3 regions of the Alteromonas sp. AWM4_230 genome follow, and region 3 is predicted to be linked to each of the others. Evidence: predicted binding sites of a transcription regulator. Region 3 holds the regulator's gene; each other region holds the start of a gene.

Region 1 (11,052 bases), 130 kb from region 3:
TTTCGAACCAGCTTTGTTACGCCTTCAATGCCATAGCACGCTTTACCTAAAACCACTACCGGCTTATCTAACAATAGTGACTCAACACCTACTGTAGAGTTCACTGTCACCACTGCTAATGAACGTTCTATTAACTCTTGGGTATCGCAATGATTAGCAAACAAAATCCGTTCGTGTTTGTTGTGTAAGGTGTCATGCCTTACTAATTCTGATGGATGCTCTTTGATAACTATGTGAAGCGTAGGATCGTCAACTTTATCGATAACATTGAGCAAATGTTGATAAAACTGCGCCATACTTCGAATCCAAGGTGAATTGGAAATAATTTGGCTATCAGTTTCTACTTGAAATGGCACAAATATGTAACGTTCTGGTAATTCTCTTGCTTTTACCCCGCATGCTTTTTCGCACACTGGTTTACGCGGCACTAGTTCACAAGGTAATGCTCTGTTGTCATAAAACTGTTTATAAAAATCTTTGTTAAGAGGCAGTGAGTTTTCGCAGTTAACGCCTGACCAATCACATGTTGTCGAATTCGGGAATAGCCCATTTTCAAAATATACGACATCTTTCTTCAGAGCTTTTGCAGCAGCGGCAATAGAAGAACTAGGTTGCTTTTGTCCGTTCCAGACGCCTACTACATCCGCTCCTTCTTTTTCGATAAGCGCTGAACTTTTAGCAATATTTAATTTAGTAAACCAGCGGCTTACTTTTTCATAAAATGGCCATATAAAAGAATTATAGAGTTTTTTATGTTTCTTCGCTTTTTTTAATAAATGTGGGTTAACTAAAGCGTCAATATCAACAGTTTTTGCAAGAGCCCAGTGTCGAGCGCTAATTGGCGGAAACCAGTTATTAGAAATACTGGCTACAGAAATATTTAGCGAAGTTAGCTCAGCATATTTCTGAAAGTACCGTATGTGAGAACTGCCTCTAGCAATTAGCGTATACTTTTTCTGTTGCTTTACCACTGTAAGTCTCTCCTGCGTTCTAACTTGATGAACTCTCCGGTTCTGCGCTTTTATCGGAACTCATGTTATTAGTAATAACATAGACTCCATAGCATATATTAAAAGTTTTGCCCTGCCTCTATTATTGTAGACATAATTTCTTTCTTATTAATTAAAGGTTATGTAAAGGCGAGAGAAATTATCAATACACAGGCACAAAAAAAGCAGCATAGAAAATGCTGCTTTTTAGTGTCGAACAAATATGGTTTACTTACTAAACGTATTACCAAAGAAGTCACCATCGTTCCATTTTGGCTTATCTTTTTGGTTTGCTAGTGTCCAACCAATTTGCGCGTTGACCTTAGTAAACGTCTCCGCTGCATTCCAGTTGAAAGGCTGGTTAATATCATCGCTGGGTTTATGGTAGTGCGTAGATAAGAACTTACCAAATACCTTGCTGCCGTCTACGTTAGGATCTTTTGATTTAAGACCCGGCACCATAAATACTGAAGGTACACCTTGTTTTACAAACGCATAGTGATCTGAGCGAGTAAACAGCGCCTGCTCAGGCCATGGGTCTGGGCTTAGCTCGATATCGGCATTAGCTGCAGCTTTTTCCACTGACTCTTGCAAATCGCTGTGGTTCGCACCAAAGGCAATAACGTCTGCAAACTCGTAGGTTAGAATTGGCATATCTAAGTTTACGTTCGCCACCATTGATGTAACAGGTACGGTTGGGTTACGAGCGAAATAGTCTGCACCTAACAGGCCTTTCTCTTCACCGGTTACCGACACGAACAGAATTGAGCGCTTTGGCTTTTCTTTCATTTCGCTAAACAGGCGTGCAGTTTCTAACATCACTGATGTGCCCGACGCATTGTCCATAGCACCATTGTTAATGTTGTCTTTCTTCACTGTTTTGGCAAAACCAATGTGATCAGAGTGAGCAGAGAAAACCACGTACTCGTTTTTAAGCTCTGGGTCTGAACCTTCAAGTACACCCACGACATTCGGGCTTGTAATGGTGTCGTGCACACTCTTCTTGCTGATATCTACCACACCGTTAAGCGCAAAGCCTTGCGGTACTTTGTCAGCTTCAAGAACTGCATAAACGTCATCAAGGCTCTTTTCAGCACCTTCAAATAACTTACGCGCAGCGCCTTCACTCATATAAGCGCCACCTTTCAGTTGAGAAAAGCTATTTGCAGGCTGACCTTTGTCGTCTAACCAAGCCATACGCGGTGTATGAATATAGTTCAAGCGGCTTTGATAAGGACGCACTTTTTCATTTTTGGGCGTAGTAATAGTGATCATGCCAATAGCACCATTGTCTACCGCATACTTTTGCTTTTGATAGCCAGACGCAAAGTGAGCGCCTTCCTCTGATGGAAAGTCGCTTGGCTTACCAGCAAGGGCCACAACAATCTTACCTTCTACATCTAGGTCTTTGTAATCGTTGTGAGATAGCTCGTCAGCTACAATACCGTAGCCGACAAATACCATTTCGCCTTTTACATTGCCATCAGTGCTGAGCAAACTCGGGCTAGCTAAATACTCTTTTGGATAATCAAAATCAATGGTCTCGCCGTTTTGGGTGAAGGTAAACTTAGGAGACTCTTGAACCAGATTGGCTTTACGAAACGATACGTTTTGCACGTAACCGTCTGTACCTGCCGGCTTCAAACCATATTTGGCAAATTCGGTAGCAATATAAAGCGCCGCAATTTCATGACCGCGAGAGCCAGTATCACGACCTTCAAGTAAGTCATCTGCTAAGAAAAACAGGTGTGATTTAATTCGCTGTGTATCAGGGTTAAAAGCATTGTCTGTCGATGCGTGGTTGTGAGCAGTAGCAGCAAAGGTCATTGCTGTCATTGCACTACCTATTAGTAGTTTTTTTATCATTGTAATTTCACCGTATAACTAAGTGTGCGACATGGTAACGCAGTTAATAGGCGAAATACCATTAAACTGCATACGTTTACCATGTGTTTCCTACCGTTGCTCGCATTTTAGGAGCAAGGTAAAATTGTTAGCTAAACGCCGGTGTAGATTCCGGGAGTATTTATATTTTTAGTGAAGAGCAGCATCCATGTCGAAAGACGATATTCTTTACCGCGTTCAATTCATCAGCAATGGAGAACGTTACGAACTGTACGTTAGAGCCCTTACTCAGGGCGCTTTGTTTGGCTTCATCGAGATAGGTGACTTTGTATGGGATACCCATACGAGCGTTGTTGTAGATCCTAGCCATGAAAGGTTAAAAGCTGAATTTTCAGAAGTAAAAAAAACTTATATTCCTATGCACAACGTTTTACGCATTGACGCCGTAAATAAAAAAGGAACAGCCAAAATTACTAAATTAGAAAATAAATCTGATAAAGTAACGGCTTTCCCTAGTCCAATATATACACCAACGAAAGAGTAGCCGCCGGAGTCTATCCGGTAAAGGTTACCGGAGACCCTTATGTATCGCTATCTGTTAGCAGCATTACTACTTATTTGCAGCGTTAGTTCATCTGCAAAGAGCCTTGACGATGAAAGCTTGTATCAACTACTTGATGACATTTGGCAGTATGAGCTTTCGGTTTCCCCGCTTTTAGCGTCTCGCCAAGGCGATAGTTCCTTGGCCCATGTGCTACCCGATATTTCACCAGAAGCACTTAAAGCACAAAATGAACAGTGGCGTGTGTTTCAAAAAGCCTTAAGTCAGTACGAAAAAGACTCTATCTCTACTGACGCTTATATTGCTTTGCTAATGCAGCAATACCGTTTAGCCAACTATGTGGATGAATATACCTATCGCGCGCACTTGGTGCCCATCAACTCAGAATACGGCTTTCACGGTGCCATGGCCTCGCTTCCTAACTTATCTACGTTTAAGCGTGTAGAAGACTATCAGGCATACATTAGCCGCTTAAACGCACTTAAGCCTTATTTTAACCAGCAAATTACTTATATGAAGCAGGCGTTAAAAGAAGGCTACACGCAGCCCAAAGTCGTGCTGAAAGGGTTTGAAGACTCAGTTGCGTCGTATATTGTTGAAAATGCAGTGGACAGTGGCTTTTATTCTCCGTTTACCCGCTTTCCAGAGTACTTTACTGCCGAGCAAAAGGCAGCGTTAGCAGAGCAAGGCAAAGCAGCCATAAACAGCAGCGTGTTGCCTGCGTATCAAATATTCTACGACTTCATGGTAGAGGAATACATTCCTAATGCCCGTGAAGATATTGCCGCGAATAACTGGCCTGATGGTGTGGCGTATTACGCTAATAGAGCCAAGCATTACACCACAACAGATATGACCCCTCAGGAAATCCATGATTTAGGGTTGTCTGAAGTAAAACGCATTCGCGCGCAAATGCAGCAAATTGTGGATGAACTTAGCTTTGATGACGACATTAACGACTTCATTGCGTTTTTACGCGAAGACCCTCAGTTTTATGCCACCAGCGCTGAAGATTTGCTAAAAGAGGCGTCGTTTATTGCAAAGAAAATGGACGCAAAGCTTCCTTCGCTCTTTGAGTACCTGCCAAGAACGCCATACGGTGTAGCGCCTGTACCAGATGCTATTGCGCCTAAATATACAACGGGCCGTTACATCCACCCTAGCCGCGATGACCAGCCAGGATATTACTGGGTAAATACTTACGCCCTTGATAAGCGCCCTTTATATGCGCTGCCTGCTTTGACATTACACGAAGCGGTGCCTGGCCACCACCTTCAAATATCGTTGGCAGCAGAGCTTGAAGACTTACCTATGGTACGTCGTAACACCTATATTTCAGCGTTTGGTGAAGGCTGGGGTCTGTACTCTGAGTTTTTAGGTATTGAAGCAGGTATTTATGAAACGCCGTACGACAACTTCGGTCGCTTAAGCTACGAAATGTGGCGTGCGTGTCGTTTGGTTGTTGATACCGGTATGCACACGATGGGCTGGAGCCGTCAACAAGCGGTGGATTACATGATGGAAAACACCGCGCTTTCAGAACACAACGTTAATACTGAAATAGACCGCTATATCTCTTGGCCAGCGCAAGCGCTGTCATACAAAATTGGTGAAATCAAAATAAAAGGCCTTCGCGAAAAAGCAGAGACTGCTTTAGGTGAGCGTTTTGACGTGCGCAAATTCCATCGCGCCGTGTTAGAAAATGGCTCAGTTCCACTTTTCATATTGGAACAAAATATCAACACCTTTATAGAAGAACAAAAGGCACAATAAACATGATCGTTGCATTTGGTGTTATTGGATTACTTATCCTGTTTTTAATTTACTTTGTGCTGCGAGCGCAGAACTTACAGAAAGAGCTGGCGCTGTTGCGCCACTCGAATAAGCAGACTAGTAACAAGGTTACGTATGCTTATCGCAATCTTGTTCTTGTTACAGATGCGTTGGAAAAAAACCTTACCGCGCGTATTGAAAGTGCCTATAAAAGCCGTCTTATCGACCAAACTCAATATAATGCGCTGCACCCGCTTATGCGCAACTTTTCAACCATTATTATGGCTTGTTGTGAAAAAGGCATGTCTCTTGAAGAGTCTTTAAATAAAGCATTGCAGAATGAAGAAGTGACGCTTGAGGAAATTCGTGAGGTGGTGAAAGCACTTCCTAGCAACGTGCGTATGGTGTGGTCAAAAAATACCGCTGATGGTTTTATTGCTTTTTGCCAAACCGTTACAGCAACCGTAAGCGGTACTGCAGCAAAATCACAAAAAGAACCTTCATCTGAAGAGTAACTTTCTACTCTACGCCACTCGTTAGCGCTGATGCAGCGCTAACTTTATGACAGGGTCGTCTGCTTTACTATGTAGTAAGGCCAGCGACCCTAGCCATGTTCCTACCCTTTTAAAAGTTTAATCTTTTTACCTTTCCAAACTAATCAGTAAGTTAGCGCTTAAAACAACAAGCCAAAAACCTTTTGTCTTGAAAAGGGTTATTGCTGCACTATAATACTGTATAAAAATACAGTTTATTTTGAGTGCCATGAACAAATCGTTATCCGTGCTTAACAACCATCCGCATATTTGGCGGGCCAGAGATAAGAAGCAAAGTGAAGCCAAGTTTTCGCTGGGGTTTCCGCGTCTGGATAAAGCGCTTAACGGTGGCGTTGCCTCTACGGGGCTTGTACGTATTGCCTCACTAACCGGCGTGGGTGAGCTTTCGCTCTTTAAACAGGTTATTTGCCAGCATCGCACGCATAAACTGGTGGTATTTATTAACCCTCCTGGGCTACTACAGTCGCCGTGGTTAGAAAATCTGGGGCTTAAAGCGCAGCAAGTGCTGGTAGTAAAAACAAGTGCAGAACAAGAATCATTATGGGCAGCAGAACAGTGCTTAAAAAGTACGGCTTGCCATTGCGTGGTGCTGTGGAGTAATGCTATAAACCCAAAAGAAGCACGGCGCCTACAAGTTGCAGCAACGCATAACGACGCCCTGTGCTTGCTGTATACTCCACCGCAACAGCAGGCCTTACAGTTAGGCTCCCAAAAAGCCGACATGGGGAGCGATTCACAAGCCACCCTTTCGAATCAAAGCGACAGTGCATTACCCATTACTTTAGATATTGCATTAAAAGGTAACCCCCATGCTTTGGCAGTGAGCATACGCAAGCAGCGTCATGGGTGGCCCAAAGATAACATTGTTATTTCTCATCAGTGGACCCCTGACAATCAGGCCATTAAATGGGCCATGGCACACAACACGCTTTCCGACAAGGCGCTACACTCTGTGAGCTAATAATGTTGTGGGCTTATATTTACTGCTATCAACTTACTTTAGACAGCCACATAAAAGCGGCTAAAACTAAACGTACGCCCAGGCAAGGGTCTAGAGACGAATCTAACGGAAGTTCTTCTTCATTACCGTCAAATACACCTATTGCTGTGTATTGCAGTAAAACCAACAAAATTACGCAGTGTAATGATATTGCGAAAAAAGAAGGCATTGAAATTGGTCATGGACTTGCCCAAGCCGCGGCGCTGTGCCCCTACGTGCATATTCTGCCTTTCAGTGAAGAAGCCGAAAAGCATATGCTGACGCAGCTAGCCCATAGGCTGTATCCTCTTGCTTCTGACATCGTACTAGACAGCCACATTCATTCGAATGGCGTAAATGGTCTGGCAGTAAGGCTAGATAACCTAATCCATTACTATGGCGGGCATAAGCCGCTGTGGAAAACCCTAACTCAAGCACTCGCAGAGGCAAATATTCGCTATCATTTTGCTAGTGCATGGACGATTGAGGCTGCAAAGGTATTAGCCCTTCATCAACACAATACCTATATACATGCGCCAGATGATATAAAAAAAGCGCTAAGTACGTGCCCGCTTTCTATTACGGCTTTATCACCCAAAGTCATTGACTCGTTAGCAAGAGTGGGTGTTACCCGTGTACAGCAACTGTTGGCCATGCCGGTACAAGAGCTGGGTCGGCGCTTCGACAATAACACTATTATGTATCTTACCGCCTTACGAGGAGAAACCTTCCCTCGCGTTACGCTATTTAGGCCTTTGGAGCACTTCGATAACTTTATCCTATTGCCTTTTGATATTGAAAATACGCAGCACCTAACACCTTTTGTCACACAGCAGTTTGAGCATTTGTCTCACTATTTACGGGCCAGGAACTTATATACATCAAGCATAAGCGTGCATATTCATTTCAGAGAAGCACCTGTATTGGATATTAATATTCGCTCTGCAATGCCTCAGTCTTCGGTGCATAGTTGGCTACCACTGTTTAGCCTTAAAACTGAAAGCTTGGAGTTACCTGAGCCTGCCACAGCGATTGCGCTTACCTGTCAGCAATTTGAAGAAATGGATACGCAGAGTGGCGACTTTTTTAGCAATAGGTTTAATGACGTTGCACAAAAGCAATTGATTGGCCGCTTAAACGCCAAACTAGGTGATAACAGTACGTTTCAACCTCGCGCTGCCGACAGCCATCAGTTTGAATATATGACGGTGAACGAGTCGAGCGCCGACAATTATGTTTATAGCAGTGACATTACGCCCACCTTTACCTTTGATACACCTAAGCCGCTTATTCAGGCAACCCAAATTTGCTTTGGCCCTGTGCGATTACACAGCGAGTGGTGGCATGACAGCTCAACAAAGCGAGATTATTTCATCGCCCAGACTGAGCAGTGTGTAAGGCTTTTAGTATTTAAAGACGAAGAGAGCCGCTGGTGGGTACAGGGCCTTTTTTGTTAGCCGCATACAGTTAAAGAAAAGGTAAAAGCTAAATCATGAAATACAGCGAACTCTTTTGCCAAAGTAACTATAGCTTTCTTTGCGGCGCCTCTTCTCCCGCAGAGCTTGTGACCACGGCTTCTTTTCTTGGCTATGACGCGCTTGCCATTACTGACGAATGCTCAGTAGCGGGAGTCGTACGGGCTTTCGATGAAATAACCCATCAAGGCTTACCTATTAAGCTTATTGTTGGCAGTTACTTTGTATTCGATGAGACTTTATCTTTTGTGCTGCTGTGCCCGAACAAAGCAGCCTACAGCGAACTGTGCCGAATTATAACGAACGCGAGACGTCGCTCTGAAAAAGGAGAGTATCAACTGGCCGAGTGGGACTTACGTACCATTCGTCACTGCAAATTCATTTGGCTACCTAGCGGAAAAGAAGCCCACGACAAACATTGGGCTGAGTGGCTGCAAAAACACCCTAGCATTGATGCCTATATCGGTGCTCAGCGTCTATTAGACGGGCAGGATCATCAGAAGTTTGCGCACTACAACCATTTACAGTCTGCCTACCCCTTTCCTGTTATCGCCTGTACAGGTGTACTCATGCATCACGCTGACAGGCTACCGCTTCAACATGTTTTACATGCTACACACCAGCATACCAGTGTAGATAAAATAGGCCGGGAAGCATTGAGTAACGCAGAACGTAGTCTGCGCACCATACAAAAAATAAAGAAGCTCTACCCTGAGAAGTGGATAGCCAATACCAATGCCCTAGCCCAGGTATTCACGTTTTCTTTAGAAGAGTTGCGCTATCACTATCCTTCGGAACTTGTGCCACAGGGCTATACACCCACATCGTATTTACGGGAGCGCGTAGAAGCCGGTATTAAAGTGCGCTTTCCAGAAGGTATAACCTCTGAAATTCGCCAAATTATAGAAAAAGAACTAACACTTATTGCCGAACAAGAATACGAGTATTTCTTTTTAACCATTTACGACATTGTTCAATTTGCTAAGCAGCAGCGCATTTTGTACCAAGGACGAGGGTCGGCAGCTAACTCTGTAGTGTGCTATTGCCTAGAGATAACGGCTGTAGATCCAAGGCAAATAAGCGTACTGTTCGAGCGTTTCATATCTAAAGAACGTAACGAGCCGCCCGATATTGATGTGGATTTCGAGCATCAGCGCCGTGAAGAGATCATTCAATACATTTATCAAAAGTACGGCAGAGAAAGAACCGCTATCGCGGCTACCGTTATTTGCTACCGCTTTAAATCAGCATTTAAAGATGTGGGTAAAGCGCTTGGCTTTAGCGAGTCACAACTTGATTTTGTAGTTAAACAAATCAATCGTCGAGACAGCGTTATTCCGTGGAAATCTCAGCTAGCGGGGCTTGGGTTAAACCCTGAGGAGCCTAGAGTACAGCAGTTAATTACCCTTACCGAAGCTTTACTAGGCACGCCCCGACATTTGTCGCAGCATGTAGGCGGTTTTGTTATTAGCGCAGGACCGCTTTACGACCTTGTACCCGTTGAGAACGCCGCAATGGAAAACCGTACCATCATTCAATGGGATAAGGATGACATTGAAACCTTGGGCTTGCTAAAAGTAGATGTGCTGGCGCTAGGGATGCTAAGCGCTATTCGTCGTGCATTCTCTCTTATCAATAAACAATACTCTGTTGAAACCAGTATTCCATTTATCACTAAGCTCGGAGATGACAAACAGGTATTCGATATGATCTGTCGTGCCGATACCGTAGGCGTTTTTCAAATAGAATCACGGGCTCAGATGTCTATGCTGCCAAGGTTAAAGCCCCGCCGCTATTACGATTTGGTCGTACAAATAGCCATTGTACGGCCAGGCCCGATTCAGGGCGATATGGTCCACCCTTATTTGATACGTCGCCACGGAAACGAAACCATTAGCTACCCATCTAAAGATGTGAAAAAGGTGCTCTCTCGCACTATGGGTGTGCCTATATTTCAAGAACAAGTGATTCAGCTTGCTATGGTTGCCGCTGGCTTCAGTGGCGGAGAAGCCGATCAGTTGCGACGCGCTATGGCTAGCTGGAAAAAAGACGGCAGAATTTTTGAGTTCAGAGATAAACTCATTAAGGGTATGACGGATAAAGGCTATGAAAGTACGTTCGCTCATAACTTATTTGAACAAATCAAAGGTTTTGCAGGGTACGGCTTTCCCGAGTCTCACTCAGCGTCTTTTGCGGTATTAGCTTATGTGTCTTGTTGGTTGAAGTTTTACTTCCCCGTCGAATTTTACGTGGCGCTATTAAATAGCTGGCCCATGGGGTTTTACTCTCCTTCTCAGTTAGTTCAAGACGCTAAGCGCCATCATATACGGGTGGAGGCGCCCTGCGTGAACCAGTCAAACACAGAGCACACTTTGATTGTAAAAGGCCAAGAAAAGTACATACAACTTGGTCTTAAGCTTATTAAAGGTTTAAGTGAAGCGTCGTCCCAGATTATTGTGGAAAACCGTACAGCAAAAGGCTACAACAACGTTGAACAGTTACAGCAGCTTTCGCTTAAAAGTAATGAGCTAGAGGCACTTGCCAGCGCCGATGCGCTTCGTACTATTTCAGGGAACCGGGACGAAACTCGCTGGCGAATTATGGATACACAAACGCGTTTACCGCTATTTGATACCGATGATTTTTATGCAGATAAAAGTGCCGCCCCCCTTGGCGCTAAACCCTCTGAAGCAGAAAACTTACTTGAAGATTATGCCTCGACAGGCTTGTCTGTAAATAACCATCCTATTTCACTGCTTAAGCAGCAACATGAGCTTAAAGACATAAGCTGGTCAAATTCACTTAAAGATAAAAAAAATAAGTCTGTTATTAAAGTACTTGGGGCAGTAACTGGTCGACAGGCCCCAGGTACTGC
Region 2 (11,052 bases), 260 kb from region 3:
CTTAAACAAACCCGCCATCAAAAGTAGCAGTAGCACCATGGCAAAAAGAAAGTTGTCTGCCATAGAGGCAATAGCGCCTTTTAAGCTATCTGCGCTGCCGCCGTAATTGATAGCGCCATCGGTTGGCATCATAGCCATAATCGCAGGCTCAACTTCAGAGGTAATCACTTTCATGGCTTCTTCTAAACTCATGCCCTCTGGCGGATTAACGTTTAGCGTAAGGGTTCTGCGGCCATCTATACGCTGAATACGGCTTGGTCCTACCGCTCTTTCAATACCTACAAGGTCACCTAATTGCACCACCTCGCCTGATGGCGTCATAACCGGCGTGCTGTTCAAGTCTTCTGGTGTATACCAAGGTGCTGAGCGGAAGATAATATTCATGCGTTTAGTACCATCGAAGTATTCCCCCACATACATCCCATCACCCATGGCGCGTACCAAGTTGCCCATATTGCCGCGATTTAACCCGACTTCCATCATTCGGCTGTCATTCGGGTAAAAGCGTAGCTCTGGTTCAGCTTGCTCTAATGGAGGGTTCGAACGCGCATTGGCGTTGGGGAAAACTTCTCTCAATTTGTCTAAACCTGCTTGCGCAGCGATGCCGAGCATGGCCTGATCGGTGCCTTGTAGATGAATGTCGATTGACCTACCGTTTCCAAAGCCACCAAACAAATTACCTTGCTGCGAAAAGGTTTGTGTATCCGGCAAATCCTTTAAAATTTCATCGCGAACAATAGCTTCTAACTCTTTGACCTTAGACTGATCTTTAGCGCGCACGCCTAAATTTCCGCCATTTGGCCACGTAATAATGTAGTAGTTCTTAAGCGCTGGCTGCTTTTCTCCGTCCATATAGGGCTGCAGTCGCTCAACGATAATTGGCATCACTTCTTCACTAATAAAGTTTTCACTGGCACCTGCAGGCAAACTTAAGAAGGCGTCAACGGCATCGCGTTTTACGGGCGGCAAATAATCCATGGAAGGCATAAGCAAAACACTACCTGTAATAGGCACGCCCATGAGCGTTATGACTAATACAAGGCGGCGAAGCGGCGTGCTTGATAGCGACATAATAGCGCGGGTTATCTTAGCCCATACCCGCTGTAAGCTATCAGCTGGCATGTTGCCATTAAGGTATCTAGCGGCAACGACAGGCAATACCGTTACCGCAACCACTAACGACATACACACTGCAATGGCAATGGTAAGAGCGAGGTCAGCAAACAATTGCCCTTCAACATCTTCCAAAAACATGACGGGAATAAAAATGGCAACGGTGGTGGCTGTTGACGCCATGAGGGCACCAAAAACTTCCCTCGTTCCCCGATGGGCACAATCCTCCATGTGCGTTTGTGAATTTGGGTTGTTATTGTCGACTACGGTTTCGGTGTTCTTGCGCGTTCTTACAATGTTTTCCAGCACGACAATCGCGGCATCTAGCACCATACCTACCGCAAAGGCGAGTCCTGCTAACGAAATGATATTGAGCGAGCGACCAGTAATCTGAAGCACCACAAAAGTGCTAAGTAGTGAGATAGGAATGGCCAATGCCACAATGAGCGTTGCCCGCAGCTGGCGCATAAAGAGCCAAAGTACGGCAATAGCAAGCAGCACGCCTATAAACAAATTGCTGGTAACTAGCTGCACCGCTCTATAGATAAATACTGAGGCATCGAAGCTTTGCGCCATCACTAACTGTTCAGGGGCCAAGTCCTGTTCGTTTATTTGCGCTACTTTTGCTTTTACGGCTTCTAAGGTAGCAAGAACATTGGCGTTGTTTTGTCTGTCTACGCGAATAGAGATAGCCGGATTGCCGTTTTGCACACTGTAGTTTGCACCGTCAGCGCGGGTGATTTTAATTTCGGCGATGTCATTTAGAGTAATTGGGCTACCATCTCGCCATTCAAGGATCATTTCACCCATTTGCTTAGGCTCGTAACGACCTTCAAAACGCAGGGTATAGCGTCTTCTACCCACATCGACAAAGCCGCCTGAAATATCATTCGCACGACCCAACTCGTTAGCGACTGCCGTTAGGTCAATGCCTAACTGCGCCGCTTTAAACGGGTCGAAAACAATTTGAAACTCCTCGACGCCGCCAACCCCGCTTTCCATACGCGCTCTTGCAACACCTGGGATAGATTCAAGCTGAGGTTTAATGACATCAGTAAAAAAGGCGACATAGGTATTAATTTCGTTTGGATTGCCCGGTAGGCGCTGAAGAAAAAAGTAGGTCAAAGCGGGCGCATCTCCCCCACTTCCAGCAAGCATAATATTCGGCGATAGTGCATCGCGAGGGAGTGGCGGCACACGGTTCATGCGGCTAATCACTTCAATGAGCGTTTTCTGCATGTCCGTATCTAAACCAAACTCTAGGTTTATCCACGCGTTGCCTTGGTTTGCCCATGCATTCATCGACTCAAGGCCTGGAATTCCCTGCAGCACTTCCTCTTGAGGCTCAATAATTTCCGACTCGATCTCTTGGGGCGACGCAGCGCGCCAAGAGGTCTGGATATTAATATTGGGTCGTTCGATGTCAGGAAATAGCTGTACCGGTAAATTAAACAGGCTATATAGACCTAAAAATACCAGTAGCGTTATTCCGATACCTACCCCAGTCGCGTTTTGTATTGCTTGCTTAGTGATGTCCATAAGATGGCACTTATGCTTTTTATTGTCTGATTTACTATAGGTCGCAGTAATGACAGAAAAAGTTTAAAGCTATGACGTTAAGAATTTCAGCGACTATTAACATTTTGTTTAAACACCGTTTAAAAACCGTTATTTGTCGCAGATGAGTGGACCTCAAAAATACGCAATTTGTCGGCGCTGGACATATTTGCTTACACCCATCGTTAATTAGGCGTCGCAACGTGGAGTGAGGGTAGGGATATTTTAAACTCGCCCTTCGGGAAGGTCTGGCAAGCTTCACTCTGGGAATTTAAAAAGCAACGGCCATTCCTGCATTCCCACGCTTTGCTAGGAAACTTGCCAGCGCTCTGGGTGGGCAATCATCTATGCGGATTGGTATTGCTCTTAAGTATCGGACAAAAATTTAGAGCAAAAAAAAAGCCGCTCTAGGAGCGGCTTTTTCAAATACGTCAGCGATTACGCTTCAGCAATGATGATCACTTTGATTGAAGTGATAACGTCAGAGTGAAGTTGTAAGTCGATGTCATACTCACCAGTCTCACGAAGAGTACCAGTAGGTAGTTTAACTTCTGCTTTTTGTACTTCAACGCCAGCTGCAGTGATTGCATCAGCGATGTCACGAGTACCAACAGAGCCAAATAGTTTACCTTCGTCACCAGCAGGAGCTGCGATTGTAACTTCAGCAAGCTCAGCAACTTTTTCAGCGCGTGCGTTAGCAGCAGCTAGTTGCTCAGCAATTTTCGCTTCAAGCTCAGCACGACGTGCTTCGAACTTTTCAACGTTGTCTTTAGTTGCAGGAACCGCTTTACCCTGTGGGAAAAGGAAGTTACGAGCGTAACCAGACTTAACAGTCACTTGGTCGCCCAGGCCGCCAAGGTTGGCGATTTTATCTAGTAGGATGATATTCATCTTAGCTAACCCTTATATTCGCCAAATTACTTATGTGAATCAGTGTACGGAAGCAACGCAAGGAAACGTGCGCGCTTGATCGCAGAAGACAGCTGACGCTGATATTTTGCGCTTGTACCAGTAATACGGCTAGGGACAATTTTACCGCTCTCAGTGATGTAGTTCTTAAGAGTAGCGATATCTTTGTAATCAATCTCAGTCACACCTTCTGCAGTGAAACGGCAGAACTTACGACGTCTGAAAAAACGAGCCATGGGTGATCTCCTTAAGCGTTGTCTTCAGTGGTTTCAGTTTTCTTTTCCGCGCGATCTTGGCGAGGAGCAGAATCGTCACGACGCTCACGACGAGGCTCTTCTTTCATCATTGGAGAAGGCTCAGTCACAGCAGTCTTAGTGCGCATAACCATGTTACGTAGGATCACGTCGTTGAAACGGAAAGCATTTTCCAATTCATCAACAGCTTCTGCAGACGCTTCAGCATTGATTAGTACGTAGTGGGCTTTGTGCAGCTTTTCAATTGGGTAAGCCAGTTGACGACGGCCCCAATCTTCTAAACGATGAATCTGACCACCGTCTTGCTTTAGGATTGTGGTATAACGCTCGATCATACCAGGTACTTGTTCACTCTGATCAGGGTGAACCATAAATACGATTTCGTAATGACGCATTATAGCTCCTTACGGTTGTAGCCTCGACAGTACAGCCGACTGTATGGAGACAAGGAACGAATTGGGATGGCTGTAAGGGCGCGCATTATACGCACACAAACATCGTTGCACAAGCATTAATCAACTTTGGCAATTATTTTTGCGCTTACTATTATTGACAGAGCTCGTATTGACAGCGCTTGTATCAATAGCGCTTCGCGGTTATTGCGAAACGCTTTCAAATGGAATAGAAGAAACACGGGTTAAAGGAAAGCAAAGGGTAAATTCTGTGCCGTTAAAATCAGAAGTCACGCTCAGCGAACCTTGGTGCGCCCTTGCAATTTCTGATGCGATAAATAACCCCAACCCTAGCCCGTCGTTTTTTGCACTGCTTTCTTTACGCCAGAAAGGCTGAAAAAGACGCGCCTTAGACTCATCAGGTATTGGTGTGCCGCTATTTTGCACGCTGAGAATGAAATCGTTTCGGTTGGTGATGACTTTCACATATACCGGATGCGCTTGGTCGCCGTGAACCAGAGCGTTTTTCAATAAATTAGATAAAAGCTGACACACCCGTTTTTCGTCACAGACCAACTGCTCGGTAATATCGATATGTGTTCTGATAGTGCAATTAGGATAAGCAGTAGCTAGCTCTTCAGCCGTATAATTCAACTGTTGCGCTAAACTAGCTGCTTCGGCCATTTTCACAGGTAGCCCTTCGCCCATACGGCTATGAGTAAAGTCCATAGCATCTTCAATTAAACGCGTCATCCTCTGCACACTATTCTTCATTCTCGATACAGCTTTGAATACAGGTACTTGAACCGTACTGGCTATTTGACTGTCTTTTATTATGTCGTCAAGAAAGCTGATACCAATTTGAATGGACGATAAAGGAGTTCGAATATCGTGGCCTAAAATAGCAATATACTGCTCTTGAAGGCGGGCAATATTTCTTGCATCGGTTAGCTGAGCCTGTGAACGCTCCATTTGGTCTTTTAATAAAATTTGACTAGATATAAGCTTAGCAAATGCACTAATTTGCCCGTGAACAAGCTCGCTACGTAACTCCCTAGGTTCTGGGTCTAGACCGCAAAGCGTTCCAAAAAACTCACCGTTTGCATCATAGATAGGGTAAGAAAAATAACTCTCAAAGCCATACATAATAGGAATGGGATTATCACAATATTTACTATCAGCAGAGGCGTGATTAATGACTATCTGTTGTTTGCTCGCCCTTACGGTTCTACAAAAAGTGGTTTCAATTTCTAAATGATCGCCAGGCGTTAGACCAAATTCTGCATTATCTAACACGGCACACATTGTCCATGCTTCTTCGGTGACTCTCGCTACACAGATAAAACGCAAATCTAAACTACTGGCCAATATTTGCATTATATGAGGGACTGCTTCGATTGCGTCGATAGCCTGAATATCTTGTTGAACAGCTTCTCTCACTACCATAACTTTAGAGTTCCTTTTTTCGAGCGCGTGCTTACGAACGCTACATTTCTACTGTTCCAGGTGTTTCGGACGCCGAAATAAATTACTAATTTACGGTTTTCGAGGACTTTGAATCTAAGCGTACATGAAGCTGCCAAACTACACTAAAGTATAATCAGCGGCAATATTACCGATAATGACAAGAATATTTTCGATAAACTGTTTATTTATACAGTGCTTTACTGTACAGTTTTTGTGTCTTTAATAAATAGGGGACCTACCATGGCCATTACCACACAGTATGTTGTTACGCACAAAGGGGTAGAAAAATTGGTAACTACCGACAAAAAAGAAGCGGATCAGTACGATAAGATGCTTGATGCAGCAGATAACCTCGCCGACTATATTCATGCGAAGGGCATTAAGCTAGACGATAGCGTGATTGAAGAACTCACAATCATGCTGGCGAAAAACAAAGATAAAGTCGGCAAAATATTTAAAGGCGCTACAGCAGAAAGCGTATTAGAAGATGAAAGCGCAGAAGTAGTAAAGCTGCAGGCCAACGGCTGATAATGTAGCTCAACTCGCCCTCTATGTCGTTATGATGAACAATAAGTGAGAGCAACTGCCGCTTTAAATGCGTAAGTTCTGATAACATGTCTTTGCAAAGTGATGTTATTTGATAACATCACTTTTAAGCGGTGCTATGTTCTTTACTTGCTTTGGGTACCTAAAGTAAGTAGGAAAACAAATAAGAAACAAGGTACCGCCTTTGCTAATGTGAATATAAGACGTAAATACAGGTCGGGCTTAGCGTGAATACCATCAATAAAAACAATAGCACTCATTCCCAGCGCAACGCAGTGTCTGAAAAGCACAACGCATCAATAGAAGAGTGCAACCCAGCAATTGAAGTAAACAATTTACAGTTTTCGTACAGTAAAGAAAGCCCGCCCATCATTGATGTAAAAGCATGGCAGGTGCCACAAGGTGAACATGTTTTTCTATCAGGCCCTTCGGGTAGCGGAAAGAGTACTTTGCTTAATTTGTTATGCGGTACTTTGACACCCACCCAAGGCAACATAACTTTGTTGTCGCAGCCTTTCTCTTCTTTATCAAACCGTCAGCGAGACAAGTTTAGAGCACGCAATATTGGCGTTGTCTTTCAGCAGTTCAACCTTATTCCGTATCTTTCTGTGGCGCAAAATATTAACGCTGCGGTGTACTTCGCAAGTAGTAAAACAACTAAAACGGCGGGAGAAGATAAACTTCTCCATTTACTCGACAAGCTACAGCTACCTTCACAGGTATTACATGCGAAGGCAGATGCTTTGAGTATTGGCCAGCAGCAGCGGGTAGCTATAGCCCGAGCGCTTATCAATGACCCACAATTATTAATTGTCGATGAACCTACTTCGGCGTTAGATAGCGATGCGCGAGATAGCTTTATGTCGCTGTTAAAAGAGGTTGCAGGTAAGAGCACAATGATTTTCGTTAGCCATGATAAAGCAATGGAAAGCTATTTTGACCGTCATTGCAGTATCAGTGAATTGAGCCCAAGCTCAAACCACGCAATATCCTCACTCGGTGGCATTAAGCAAGCACAGGAGCGTGTGTAATGCTAAGTACTATTGCTATTGAAAGTCTAAAGCGCAGGAAAACAACGGCAATACTTACGCTGTTAAGCATTACCATCAGCATTAGTTTGCTTTTATGCGTTGATATAATTCGCAGCCAAGTGAAGACCAGCTTTACGCGTACCGTGTCAGGTGTTGACCTTATTGTCGGCGCACCGAGCGGCCAGCTTAACCTGCTATTGTCGTCGGTGTTTAATATAGGAACACCCACCAAGGGCATTGAATATAAGAGTGTTGCATCACTTAAATCTAACAAACAGGTGTCGTGGCTCATTCCACTTTCTTTAGGTGATACTCACCGAGGCTTTAGAGTGGTAGGTACGACCAACAGCTTTTTTGAACACTTTAAATACGGTGACATGCAGTCACTAAAGCTATCTGATGGAGCGACATTTACACAACCGCTATCTACGGTAGTTGGTGCTGATATAGCGGAATCATTGGGATATGAAGTGGGTGATGAGATTATTATTTCTCACGGCTTAGGCAGTGTCTCATTCAATAATCACGACGATCACCCTTTTACTATTTCCGGCATTTTAGATAAAACGGGCACCCCGGTGGATAAGGCTGTGTATGTCACCTTGCAGGGACTTGAAGAGGCCCACACAGGACCTAAGCATTCGCCCACCTCAATGTTAGGCCGTAAATCTGCTGACAAGGTGAGCGAGCATGAGCACGAGCACGAGCACGAGCACGAGCACGAGCACGAGCACGAGCACGGCGAGCATACCGGTGTGCATGAGACTTACAACAGCGAAGCCTTTGCTCCAGAGTCGGTATCAGTTGTGATGCTTGGGCTAAAACATCGTGTTACAGCGCTACAGCTGCAGTATCAAATCAACCAAAGTAAAAAAGAGCCGCTTATGGCGATACTACCGGGTATGGCGCTCGCTGAGCTTTGGCAAATTATGGGAAATGTAGAGTCGCTATTGCTTGGTCTTTCCGGTCTTATCGTCATTTGCGCGCTAATTGGGTTAGCGACTATGCTACTTGCAACTATGCGTGAGCGTTATCAAGAAATCGCTGTTTTACGTACCATAGGAGCAGGGCCTTTCACCCTACTGCTACTTATTCAAATTGAAGCTATGCTGCTTACTATGTTGAGTGCCGTACTAAGCTTAGGCTTGGTGGCTGGGCTTATGAGCGTACTAAAACCCTGGTTAAGCAGTACCTATGGATTGTTTTTGAGTAGTCCACTGTTTGGGCAAAGCAGCGTTATTATCATTTTGCTTATATTAGGGTGCACCTACTTAGTTTCTCTGTTCCCAGCCGTTGCTGCCTATAAACGCGGCTTACATGCTGGCCTCAATACGAACTAGGCGCAACCCACACGGGGGGAGAGGGCTACTCTCCTACCCCTTGTCTGTACTAAAGCGCAAAATAAGCTCGTGAACTTGATTTACCGTAGCGCGCAAATCTTGGCTCGCTGCTAGCGATGCCTCTGAGGAACGCTGAGTTTCAGACGCGCCATCAGCCACTTCTACTAACTGTTGGTTAATATGTTCCGCTACTGTGCTTTGCTCTTCTACAGCAGAAGACATCTCTACGGTAGCATCAGCAATGCCTTTCACCGCGTTATTTATTTCAAATAATGCCCCCCGCGTTTCTTCCACGATTATGCTGCCGTGCTCTGCTGAAGCTAGCCCTTCTGTAGATACCCGCACGGCGCGATCAGAACGCTCAGCCAATTCACTAATGATATTGTGGATTTTGTCGGTTGATTCGCGCGTTTTTGAAGCCAATGTACGTACTTCATCGGCAACAACCGCAAAACCCCTTCCCTGTTCACCGGCTCTTGCCGCCTCAATGGCAGCGTTAAGCGCTAGCAGGTTAGTTTGCTCGGCAATGGTGGATATAATATTGGCCGCTTCACCTATATCGCTGGTTGACTGAGCTAACTCGGTTACTGTTGTTGAAATTGATTCAACCGCCTCGCGCAACGCAACAATTGCCTGCATGGCTTGTTCAGCTTTTTGGTTACCTGTTTCTACATTAGCTGCGGCTGTTTTTGCGCTTTTCGCATTTCCTTCAACCCGCTCAGCCACTTCTTGTATAGCCTGACTCATTTGCGTCACGGCAGACGCTATTTGCTGAGTAGCTTGGTTTTGCTGCACGACCGCAGCACTAGTACTTTCAGCCTGGTGATGGGTTGCATTAGCTATATTATCAAGACCCGCTGACGCATCTTGTATTCGAGTCAACGCTGTGCGATTTCTTGCAAGTTCACAGCCTAGCGCGAGTTTAGCTTGGCTTATATGAGGCGGATCAGAAAAGTAGGTTTGTGACACCGTTTCATTTGCGTAGCTTTCAGGGCTAAGCGCAAGTAATCCGTGCCAATCTTTTTTGGCGTTAGTTTGTTGAGCCAACATCAAAATAATAGCGCCAAGTAGCGCTATGCCAGCAGCAACAGCGCCGTGTGTAAACGCCAAGATCAAAACCATTAGCGCACTGAATATTAATGATGGTGCTAAATGCGAAAGCATTTGTATAATACGAACCGCTGGCGATACCGGCGATTTACCTGCTCTTATTCTTTCATAAACCTTTGTAGCTCTGGCAATTTCATCATTTAACGCAGGAACTCGAACAGATTCGTACCCCACAATTGTTTTACCTTCATAAACGGGCGTCACGAATGCCGAAACCCAGTAGTGATCGCCATTCTTCCTTCTGTTTTTTACTAATCCCAGCCAGCTTTGTCCAGACTCTAAAGTACGCCACATTTCCTTAAACACGGGGGCTGGCATATCGGGGTGACGAATTAAATTATGGTTTTTGCCTATTAACTCTTCGCGGGTAAAACCACTCGCTTCCACAAACTCATTGTTACAATGCTGAATAACACCACGTTTGTCGGTTGACGAAATAAGGCGGTGGTGAGGGGGAAATTTATACTCTTTTTGGGTAACAGGCTGGTTATTTCTCATTGAATACTTTCTCCATTTTGCAAAGCGTTCGTCCTTAAAGCAGAGAATCTTTGCTTTCTCATAAGACTAGAACATAAACAGCCGCTGTCTAGCTTAAGCAAAAAATTAGAGAAATTTTATGTTTTATCAGATAGCTAGGAAAGCACTCTATACTTTAGACCAATGGCAGTACGACTGACACTTTTGTGCCTCTGCCTTCAACACTGACAATATCTATCCTGCCATTATGCTCCTCGACAATGGTCATGGAAATTGACATACCCAGCCCTGTGCCCTCACCTGGCGGTTTGGTAGTAAAAAACGGAGTGAACACTTTACTAAGCGTTTCTTTTGACATGCCCATACCTTCATCTTCAACGATAAGACAGACACTGCCAGCCTCCTTCTGTATTTTTAGTGTTATGCCTTTCCCTACCGGCGTGGCATATATCGCATTGGTTAAGAAGTTTACAAGCACCTGCTGAATTTGCCCTGAGTTACCGTTAAAGAAGGCATCTTCCTCTGGTACTTCAAAGCGCACCGTATTGCGATAACGATGCAAATTATTGGTGAGCTTAATCGCTGTATTCATGGCTTCGATAGCGCTAATTTCAGAGTGCTTGCCCGAGCCTGGATAAGAAAAGCTTCTTAACGCTTTCACAATTTCGATTATACGCTCAATACCTTCATGAGACTCATCAAACATTTCCGCAATTTCGGTCGCACTGTCTTTAAGGGAAAAACGCTTTTCAAGCGCCATAAAATGCGCGGCAACTTCACCACCTGCTTTTTTACAAAGACTACCTATTTCCTCAAGCGCACGCTGATAGTCGTTAAAAATATCTTTTGCAACGAC
Region 3 (11,052 bases):
GTTAGGTCACTGGCTCGCGCTGTGACGTCATAGAGTGTGTACTGCAAGGTAAAAAAGGTTATATCTTCAGGAAGCTGCGGGTCTACGTAGAACTGCATAGGCATATAGGCCTCACTCCCCGCATCAAGTGGCTGCTGATTGAAGCAGAAGCATTCCGTTTTATTCAGATAGAGTGCTGCTGTTCCGGGAGATACAGAAGGAATGGCCTGAGCGACGATATTGCTTGATGCAGGATTTCTCACATAAAACGATACCGTGTTTAGCTCGCCGGGGTGCACTTTCACACGCTTGGTTTCAGCGCGAAACTCCCACGGCATACCGGTATTTGTGCGAGTAATAAATTCTACGGTCACTTCTCGCGATTCATCAATCTCAACTGATTGGTAAACGGCTGCCGTGTTCTCGGTTTTGCCATTAATTCCCGCTACGTCACAGAATACGTCATACAAGGGAACCAAAGCGAAGCCAAAACCAAACATGCCTATGACAATAGCAACAAGCTTGATAACCATTTTGTTATTTGCACTTTGCTGTGACATCACGCAACCTCCGGGTAACTCCAAAAGTGAAGCTTGGTAAACGCTTTTTTAGCCGCTTATCTACTCCACCGTCAGCAATATGTGAATACCATCCTTACCGCTGCAGTTTAGCGCTTTACAAGAATGGTCAATTCACAAATCCCACCTATCATTACTTGACGACAGGCGGAGTTTCAAACGTGTGATAAGGAGCGGGGGATGGAATTTCCCATTCCAATCCTTCTGCGCCGTCCCAAACTTGCGCTGATACCGGCTCACCTTGCTTTTTGCACGCCTTAATAAGCAGGGCAAGAAAGATAAGCTGAGATAAACCGAATGCAAAACCACCCAAACTTATCCATTTATTGAAATCAGCGAACTGTAATGCATAGTCAGGAATACGGCGTGGCATACCTGCCAAACCCACAAAGTGCATAGGGAAGAACAAGACATTTACCGATACTAAAGAACACCAGAAATGCCATTTAGCCAAAGTAGTGTCGTACATTTTGCCTGTCCATTTAGGCAGCCAGTAATACACGGCCGCCATAATTGAAAAGACCGCCCCTGTTACCAGAACATAGTGAAAGTGAGCCACAACAAAGTAGGTATCGTGGTACTGGAAGTCCACAGGTGTTATCGCCAGCATTAGTCCAGATAGTCCACCAATGGTAAACAGCACGATAAAAGCAATAGCGAACATCATTGGCATTTCAAAGCTTAGTGAACCACGCCACATGGTCGCTACCCAGTTAAACACTTTTACCCCAGTTGGTACCGAGATAAGCATGGTGGCAAACATGAAGAACATTTCCATGTACACCGGCATGCCCGTGGTAAACATATGGTGAGCCCAAACTACAAAAGAAAGCAGTGCGATAGACGCCGTGGCGTAAACCATAGAGGCATAGCCAAACAGTTGTTTTCTAGAAAAGGTAGGGACAATTTGAGAAATAATGCCGAAAGCGGGCAAGATCATAATGTAGACTTCAGGATGCCCGAAGAACCAGAAAATATGCTGGAACATCACCGGGTCGCCACCACCTGCAGCATCAAAGAAGCTGGTTCCGAAAAACTTGTCTGTCAATACCATGGTCACCGCGCCAGCAAGCACTGGCATTACCGCAATCAGCAAGAACGCTGTAATAAGCCACGTCCATACAAATAGCGGCATTTTCATCCAAGTCATGCCTGGCGCACGCATATTAAAGATGGTCACTATCACGTTAATCGCACCCATAATGGATGAGATACCCATAATGTGAACAGAGAACACAAACAATGCTGTCGAATCGCCACTGTAGGTTGTTGAGAGCGGCGCATAAAAAGTCCAACCGAAGGCAGGGCCGCCACCTTCCATAAATAGCGAGCTAAGCAGAATTAAAAAAGCGCCAGGTAAAATCCAAAAGCTCCAGTTATTCATGCGCGGCAATGCCATATCTGGGGCGCCGATCATCATGGGGATGAGCCAGTTTGCGAGCCCTGTAAAGGCAGGCATTACAGCACCAAACACCATGATAAGCCCATGCACCGTGGTCATTTGGTTAAAGAAGTTTGGCTCAACAATTTGCAAGCCAGGTTGGAACAATTCAGCGCGAATAACCATGGCCATTGCGCCGCCAACCAAAAACATGATGAAGGCAAACCACAGATACAGTGTGCCTATGTCTTTGTGGTTAGTGGTAAACAGCCAGCGCGTTATTCCCTTAGGAATATGGTCGTGATGTTCATGGTCATCATGTAGATGATCGCCATTTACTTGACCACTGTGAGGCGCAGAGGTATCTGGCGAAATAACTTCAGTTGCTTTGCTCATTTGTCTGCTCCTAGTTTCCGTTTGCCACTGCATTGACGTCTTTGGCCTGCACCATATCGCCCGTGTTATTGCCCCACGCATTGCGCTCGTAAGTGACTACCGCAGCAATTTCTTTAAGGCTCAGCATTTTGCTAAACGCTTGCATGGCTGTACCCGCCTTACCATGAAGTACAATGTCGATGTGACCTTGCTGATCCTCTAACGCCATCTTGCTGCCTTTAAGTGCTGGGAATACACCTGGTAAACCCTCACCATTTGGCATGTGGCACGCTGCACACGTAGCGTTGTAAACGCGCTCGCCTTCTTTCATCAATTCATCCATAGACATATTCATAGAAAGTAGACGCTGCTCTTCTTCTTTTGCTTTGCGAACAATTTCTTCTTGTTCACCCATCCATTTATCAAATTCAGCTGGCTCTTTAGCAATCACCACAACCGGCATATAGCCGTGGTCTTTTCCACAAAGCTCTGCGCACTGTCCGCGATAAATACCAGGCTCATTCACTTTGGCCCAAGACTCGTTAATAAAGCCCGGGTTGGCATCTTTTTTCACAGCAAAATCCGGGACCCACCACGAATGGATAACGTCGTCAGAGGTAATAAGAAAACGTACTTTTTTCCCAGTTGGAATAACTAACGGACGGTCAACTTCAAGCAGATAATTGTCGGTTTTTTGAAATTTGTTCTCTATTTGCTCACGCTGAGTAGCAAGCAGTGAGTAAAATTCTACGTCGCTGTCCATGTACTTGTAGTGCCACTTCCACTGTGAGCCTGTTACTAGCACAGTCATGTCAGGCTCAGACGTGTCCTCCATCGCAATAAGCGTGTTTGCCGCAGGCACAGCCATAAAGATGAGAATAAGAAAAGGTACAACGGTCCACGCTATTTCAACCTTCACGTTCTCATGAAAGTTAGCGGGCTTGGCGCCACGAGACTTTCTATGCAGATACATTGAGGCGAACATCACGCCAAAAACTACAACCGCGATACCTACACAAATGAAGAACATCAACATATGCAGATCATAGACCTGCCCACTGATGTCGGTAGCACCGCGTCTCAAATTAAGCGAAGAGGCTTCTTCACTAACTTCTTGTGCAAGAAGCAAAGGGGAGAAAAGCAAAAATGGTATTATTGAACACCACTTTGCAAAAACGGTCGTTAGTTGTTTCACTCAGCACCTCCGTAATAGCAAGACCAAAAACGCTGATTATTCTGCGCGCTGCCCTACCAAATGGTTTGCGAACGATTGACCCATCACCTCAACTTGTAAAACAAATTTAGAGTCATTGTTATTATTTTGTTAATCTCTGTATAAGAATTGCGCAATAATGTCGTGTCGTCTAGTCTTTTCTATTAAAAATTTAATGAAGAGGCTAATTTTTAACCATTTCTTGTGGCAGGCTTACGTTACAATTTTGTTGGAGAGGATATTGGGCGTGCTCGCGGCGCTTAAAAAATCAAACGCGCATTTTGAACGGGGTGTTGATGAGGATGAAGCTTCATTTGGTCATAAAATCAACAATTAACACATCGCTCGTCCTATTTTTCAAACAAACTTTCAAATAATAAATGTGTATTAGCCAATTCATTCTCGGGCCAAATAGCGCATATCTTTCGCACAATGGTGATGCCAGATTTCGTAGTTTTGAGACATACTAACAAACGCTAACCTAAGAAAATTAACTAAAATATGGTACTAAAAGGCATAAAAAAAGCGGCTAATACGCCGCTTTTGATTGAAGATGCTAAAACCTTACATCCAGTCGGCGTTTCTAATAACACCTACGGCAATACCTTCAATAGCAAAAGGCTCGCTGGCAAGGTCTACCTTAATTGGCGAAAACTCTTCGTTTTCAGCATGAAGTAAAACTTCACGACCGCGTTTCTCTAAACGCTTCACCGTAACGTCTTCATCCACCCGCGCGACCACTACCTGACCGTTGTGGACATCAGTCGTGCGATGCACAGCAAGAAGATCGCCATCCAAGATACCGATGTCCTTCATGCTCATGCCGTTTACACGAAGTAAAAAGTCTGCCTGAGGCTGAAACAAAGCAGGGTCGACCTTGTAGTGGGATTCTACATGCTCTTGCGCCAAAATTGGCTCACCAGCCGCCACGCGCCCTATTAGAGGCAAGCCTTCTTCTTCTGGTGCAGTATCCTCGAGGGGGATATTTAACTTAATACCACGCGAGGTACCAGGCAAAATTTCAATTACGCCCTTACGCGCCAATGCCTTCAAATGTTCTTCTGCTGCGTTGGCAGAACGAAAACCAAGTTGACGAGCTATTTCCGCGCGCGTAGGCGGCATTCCCGTTTCTTGCATGGTTGTTTTAATAAGTTCTAAAACTTCAGTTTGTCGAGCTGTGAGTGGGCGCATAAAAGACCTGTCTGTTCATACAGTTCCTGTAAGTATATACACCTAAAAGCAAATAACAAGCGCAAAATCTTGAAACTATGGAGCAAGCTGCATGGGGCTAGCACCTAGTATATAAAAACTAGGGGGCTTAAGGCTGTCAAATACGTGAAACCTCGCACAGCCTAAAGTTTTTATTACTCTAGAATAACTCGATTTCGGCCATTCTTTTTCGCCGTATATAGCAGTTTATCCGCTTTGGAAAGTAACACACTAAGGTCAAGATTCAAGCTATCCTCAGCAAAGACAGCACCAATACTTATTGTTACGAATATCGTGTCTTTCTTGTATTTAACTTCTGTTTTTTCAACAGCCTCTCGAAGTTTGTTAAATCGCCTTTCTTCGTCTCTTTTGTTGTCTGAAATTGCTACTATCGCAAACTCTTCTCCACCAAGACGTGAAACAATATCGGGCTCCACATAATATTCTTCGATGAGGTGGGCTACCGAAATTAGTGCTTGGTCTCCTGCATCATGTCCATAAGTATCGTTAACCTTTTTAAAGTGGTCTATATCGATTACCGCTACGCTCACTCTATTGCTTTGTGCAGAGAGCTGATGGCATTTATCAACGAAAGCTCGTCGATTGTACAGCCCAGTTAGCGAGTCAGTCATGGCCAGCTTACGCAACTTCTCCTCAGCTATCGCGCGTGATTCTTCCAGTTCAACCGCATAGAAAAGACCGGCTAATGCATCTAATAGAGGTTGCAAAAACTCAGCATCATCGAAGGTGTAGGGCTCGAACTTATTGGCTAAACCAATCATGCCCACCACTCTATCTTTGATCTTAATCGGTAGCCCTAAAAATCGACTAATGCGGGGGTGCCCTTGGGGCACCCCTTTTGAGTTTGGATGACTTCCTGAGGCATTACTAATCGTTACCTCACCGGTTAGAATTGTGGTACCGAAAAGGTTATCGAAACTGCTGAAATACAAGTTTCGCTTTTTGTACTCGTTGTATTGCGTAAAGCTGCTGCTGTCCCAGACTATTTCAGAAATAGCATGAATAAACAGCTTCGATGCATCGCCTTCACCTTTCATTTGCCCAATGAAAGCGAACTGACTATCCGAGATATCAATAAGCTCGGGTAATACCGTTTGGCAGGCCATGGTTAAATCGTTGTTCTGAAGATAAGAGGCACGGGTTTTATTTATAAATTGAAGTAGTTGGGTTTTCTTTTTCTCATGAAGCTCACTTTCCATTCTCTGCGTAATGTCGCGATGAATACCAGCAACGCGAATAGCCTTACCCGTAACGTCAGATTCGACGGTTTTTCCATAGGTTTCAACCCAAACCCACGCGCCGTTAGTATGTTTCATGCGAAACGTGGTATTGAAAACCTTACTTTTACCAATGATGTGCTCGTTTAATTGTTTTTCTACTTTTACATAGTCCGCAGGGTGAATTAACTGCCTGAAAAAGCGAGAGCTGGTATCATAGTACTCATATTCCATACCGACGATATCACACCAACGCTTGTTTACTTGGTTTACATCAGCGGCCAAATTCCAATCCCACGTGCCCAATTCAGAGGCTTCCAATAACAGCCGCATGCGCTGGTTTGTTTTGTTGAGCTTGTCTTCCACATATTTCTGATCGCTGGTGTCAAATAAGAACGCCTGAACTGAAGACAACATACCGTCTTCACGGAAACTCGCCGTAGAGATCATACTTACCCAAATGGTACGTGTGGGCGTAGCTATTTGAAGACGACAGGTATGCGTTTCCACGCCCTCCATATGCGCCTGCATGGCAAATGTAAAGTCGCCCTCAGCGTCTTGTGTTAAAACATCGCCAAGCTCGACTGCGCCGCACAGTAAGTCTTGTGCCGATATACCCAACACACTCTCACTATTTTTTGAGATATGAACCAGTTTGAGCGACGTAGTATTTCGCCACGTAGCCAGAACAATAGGGGACTTTTCTATTAGCCCATGCTCACGCTTGAGTGCTTCATGCTCTTTAGAAAGAGAAATATGCTGGCTAACAAGCGCTCCAATTCTATTCAGCACTTCAAGATATTTGGCATCAATTTCTCGAGGAACAGTATCGATAAGACAGACAGCACCAATAATCTCATCATTAATTTCAATGGGAGTTCCTGCATAAAAGCAGATGTGCGGCTCACCCGTAACTAATGGATTATCTTTAAACTTGGGGTCCTCGTGGGCATTGTTAACAACAACTTGTTTGCGCTCTTCTACAACACAACTGCAAAAGGCATGCTCACGGCTCACTTTAGAAAGTGTAGTTCCATATCGCGCTTTGAATGTTTCTTCAAATTCACCAACAATTCCTATTAGCGCGATAGGCACCTTATATGCCCCTGCTAACACAACCATAAGGTCGTCAAGATCTAACGGCACCTCATCACTGAGCAAAAAGTCATCAATCGTCTTTAACCGGTTTTGTTCATCCACTACTACATGCTCACATTCATTAACCCTTATAAAAGTAGTAATTATCAAAGCTTATAGCAATTTAAATACTTCTAATGTTGCATTGCTAAAAGGGTCAGTGAGCCTTACCCTAAACAAAGTTACGAAGATATAAAAATACAGGCGCTTATGAATTTCATGAACTTACCGCTAGGTAGGGAGTCTGTAAAACAAGCAAATCAATAACAATGGCTCGTCGCGAGATTGTGACGCGATTGTGTTACACTTCACCCGTTTTTATTTCATAGGATTACATAATTCATGTCGTGGATGCGAAAAGCCCTTCTGTCGGTATTTCATTATCCTGTTAAGTTACTGGTTAAAGCTCACAGTATTCCAGTTAACGTTGAAACCGAATTAGGAATAGATAAGAGCAAGCCTATTGTTTATCTACTTCCCACTAACTCAGTGACCGACCAGCTTGCGCTGAGAATGTCGACTAAATACCTAGGCCTTCCTAGCCCAACTGACACGCTTACACTGGCAGGTCGAGAGTACTCATCGACTCTATTTTTACGTAAAACTCAGCCTCTTTTTCGCTCATCAGCCAAAGATACGGGCATTGAAGACGTTTTCACTGACCTTTTCCATTTGCACCGAGACCACGAAAACCTCGATCTACAGGTAGTTCCTGTTTATGTAACCTGGGGTCGTGCACCAGGGCGCGGTAACCCAGGGTTGAGCGACCTAATTGCTGATAACGCTGCACCGAGCTGGCTACGTAAACTTTTCATCGTGCTGTTTTTAGGCCGTGATAACTTTATTAATTATTCTAAAGCTGTCTCGGCGCGCGCCATGTCAAATCAGCATGGTAGTGACCAAAGCATCGCACACAAACTTGTACGCGTAGCAAGTACTCACTTTCAACGTAAACGTCAAAGTATGACTGGCCCTACGCTGCTAGAGCGACAAGAACTCAATAACAGTGTATTGGGTTCAGATGCCGTACGTCGTGCGATCGCCGAAGAGTCAAAAAGCAAAAAGGTCACACACGAAAAGGCCAAAGAGCGGGCTCAAAGCTATATCACCGAGATTGCTGCAGATTATCGTGAAGGGCTTATCCGTTTCGGTGACAGATTGCTGACACGCATTTGGAACAAGATTTACAACGGCATTAGCGTAGGTCATGCAGAGCGTATACGTGAGCTGGCCGCTAACGGTCACGAAATTATCTATGTGCCTTGCCACCGCAGTCACATGGATTATCTGTTATTAACTTACGTGATTTATCACGAAGGTATGGTAACGCCTCACATTGCAGCGGGTATCAACCTTAACTTCTGGCCTGTTGGAAAAATGTTTCGCAGAGGAGGTGCATTCTTCCTACGTCGTAGTTTTGCAGGCAACAAGCTCTATACCGCGGTATTTAGAGAGTATTTAGAGCTGCTGTTTAACAAAGGTTACTCTGTAAAATACTACCCTGAAGGTGGACGCAGCCGTACTGGTCGCCTAATTCCACCGAAAACCGGTATGCTGGCCATGACAATTCAAGCCATGCTTAAAGGCGTTAACCGCCCAGTTAGTATTGTTCCTGTCTACATTGGCTATGAAAATGTGATGGAAGTGAAGAGCTATTTGAACGAGCTTAAAGGCTCAAAGAAGAAAAAAGAGTCTAACCTTCAGGTTTTCTCAGCCATTCGTAAGCTTAAGAATTACGGGCATGGATATGTGAACTTTGGTGAGCCTATCGCTCTTAATCAGTTCCTTGAAAGCCATGTGCCGAACTGGCGCGACTGTCGCGATGCCGAGCCAGAGAAAAAGCCTGCTTGGTTAACACCTGCCGTTAATGAGTTGGCTAACAACGTCATGACGCGCATTAACCGCGCTGCGGCACTTAACGGCATGGCATTAGCTTCGCTATGTTTACTGTCTTCTAAAAGGCAGACCATGAGTGAGATGGAGCTTAAACAAGCCATGGATGACTTCATGAACTTGTTCAAAACAGTGCCCTTTAGTGATGACGCCACTATTCCAGATTCATCAGCACAAGAATTGCTTCGGGATACATTAAAATTAGGTCGTTTTGATGTTAAAGAAGACGATTACGGACGTTTGATCAGCCCTCAGCCTAAATCTGCTGTATACCTAACCTATTATCGCAACAATATTTTGCATTTGTTCGCCATACCCGGCCTTATCATGGCGTCTATCTTCGCTAAGAAGGGCGCAACCAAGAACAGTATTTTCCAACTCATTGCAGCACTTTATCCTTTGCTGCAAAAAGAACTGTTTTTGCATCTAACACAAGATGAAGCACTTGCGCATACTGATGCGCTGATCACCGCGATGTTAGACAACGGGCTGTTGCGCCAAAAAGACGGTGAGCTTCTCCCCCCAGATGCACACTGCAAACAGTTCCATTCTGCTTGGTTATTAAGCCGCTGTATGCAAGAAACATTGCAGCGCTATGCCGTAGTACTGACTATTCTCGATAAAGAAAAAGTAATTAGCCGCAGTGCATTAGAGCGAGAAAGTAAACAAGTTGCTGAGCGCTTATCAGCCCTTTATGGCTTAAGCTCTCCTGAGTTTTACGATAAGAACGTATTATCTAGCTTTATCGGCGCATTAAAAGATAATCATTGGTTAGATTCAGAAAAAGACGGCAGCTTAAAATACTCGGAAGAGTGTGAAGCCTTGCGGGCTGACGTGATGGCGCTGATATGGCCTGAGATGATTCAGCATTTGGAAAATGTTGCGCTTAATTCGGCAAATTAGCGTTGTAAGCAACAAAGACTATCGCTTTGTTAAAGGCGTAAAAAAACCCATGCATCCGCATGGGTTTTTTATTGGCCGTATTCCTAACTTATACCTATATTTCAATAGGCACTCAGCCAGGCCTCCATAGAGGCTGATATAGTAAAGTTGAAATAGTGCCGCTTTGTATCGCTCCTCGGTAAACCTGCGCTTAACGTGAAGCAATACAAAGCGAAAAAAGGTTTAAAACGAACTAAGTTTCGCTTTTGAATGTATAGCTATCGAAGGCTGCTGTGCATAGCGGACAAAACGTTATGCTGGTTGCGACAGAAAAAAGCGATACGCAGGGTTATCCGTTACTTCTTCAACCTTATAGCCTAACTCGGCAACATGCTGGTTAAAGTCATCTCGGCTTTCTGGCGCAATATCAAAACCAGCCAATACCAAGCCTTCCGCAGCCCCGTGGTTACGATAGTGGAATAAAGTAATGTTCCACTGCTCACCTAACGTGTTTAAGAAGTTCAGTAGTGCACCTGGGCGCTCCGGGAACTCAAAGCTGAACACTTGCTCGTTGAGTATAGTTGGCGGGCGACCGCCTACCATATGCCGAACATGAAGCTTAGCTAACTCGTTATCCGTTAGGTTAACGCAGTCATATCCTTTACTTTCAAGGTCACTTTGAAGGGTCGCAAATTCTTGTTGACCGCCTTTTAGCTTAACCCCAACAAAAATATGCGCTTCGCTCTCACTTGCGTAACGATAGTTAAATTCAGTAATCGCTTTTGCCCCAACGCATTCACAAAACTGTTTAAACGCGCCTTTAGTTTCAGGAATTTTAACGGCAAAAACGGCTTCTTTCTGCTCGCCTAATTCACAGCGTTCCGACACGTAGCGCAAGGTATGAAAGTTAATATTTGCGCCACATAAAATACCGCCTAACTTTTTACCTTTAAGGTCGTGTTGCTTAGCATATTTACGAATCGCCGCTATAGATAGAGCACCAGCAGGCTCGGCTATAACGCGGGTATCATCGAAGATATCTTTTATAGCCCCGCATATTTCATCATTGCTAACCGTAATGGTTTCATCGACTAAACGGTTACACAGGCGAAAAGTTTCTTGCCCCATCACTTTAACAGCCACGCCATCGGCGAAAATACCTACGCT

What was found. The regulator LexA, encoded in region 3, represses DNA repair genes until DNA is damaged. The targets are predictions, from matches to a motif close to TACTGTATNNNNATACAGTA.
Region 1: a site for LexA is predicted at 5,899-5,918, ahead of ACXACS_RS01530 (recombinase RecA). Genes of this name have one in related genera too.
Region 2: a site for LexA is predicted at 5,868-5,887, ahead of ACXACS_RS03215 (YebG family protein). Genes of this name have one in related genera too.

What each region holds. Positions count from the first base shown of each region.
Region 1 covers NZ_JBSWTB010000001.1:356,119-367,170, forward strand. Annotated here, with positions in the region: gene ACXACS_RS01505 (capsular polysaccharide export protein, LipB/KpsS family) at 1-971, opposite strand, end outside; gene ACXACS_RS01510 (M28 family metallopeptidase) at 1,218-2,855, opposite strand; gene ACXACS_RS01515 (DUF1820 family protein) at 3,043-3,378, shown strand; gene ACXACS_RS01520 (DUF885 domain-containing protein) at 3,418-5,169, shown strand; gene ACXACS_RS01525 (hypothetical protein) at 5,172-5,684, shown strand; gene ACXACS_RS01530 (recombinase RecA) at 5,932-6,684, shown strand; gene ACXACS_RS01535 (Y-family DNA polymerase) at 6,687-8,159, shown strand; gene ACXACS_RS01540 (error-prone DNA polymerase) at 8,195-11,052, shown strand, end outside.
Region 2 covers NZ_JBSWTB010000001.1:745,053-756,104, reverse strand. Annotated here, with positions in the region: gene ACXACS_RS03240 (efflux RND transporter permease subunit) at 1-2,652, opposite strand, end outside; gene rplI (50S ribosomal protein L9) at 3,109-3,561, opposite strand; gene rpsR (30S ribosomal protein S18) at 3,588-3,815, opposite strand; gene rpsF (30S ribosomal protein S6) at 3,827-4,228, opposite strand; gene ACXACS_RS03220 (GAF domain-containing sensor histidine kinase) at 4,430-5,665, opposite strand; gene ACXACS_RS03215 (YebG family protein) at 5,933-6,220, shown strand; gene ACXACS_RS03210 (ABC transporter ATP-binding protein) at 6,466-7,269, shown strand; gene ACXACS_RS03205 (ABC transporter permease) at 7,269-8,609, shown strand; gene ACXACS_RS03200 (methyl-accepting chemotaxis protein) at 8,643-10,217, opposite strand; gene ACXACS_RS03195 (sensor histidine kinase) at 10,372-11,052, opposite strand, start outside.
Region 3 covers NZ_JBSWTB010000001.1:484,380-495,431, reverse strand. Annotated here, with positions in the region: gene ACXACS_RS02110 (cytochrome c oxidase assembly protein) at 1-539, opposite strand, end outside; gene ctaD (cytochrome c oxidase subunit I) at 691-2,334, opposite strand; gene coxB (cytochrome c oxidase subunit II) at 2,345-3,508, opposite strand; gene lexA (transcriptional repressor LexA) at 4,091-4,717, opposite strand; gene ACXACS_RS02090 (sensor domain-containing diguanylate cyclase) at 4,891-7,173, opposite strand; gene plsB (glycerol-3-phosphate 1-O-acyltransferase PlsB) at 7,453-9,906, shown strand; gene ilvA (threonine ammonia-lyase, biosynthetic) at 10,198-11,052, opposite strand, start outside.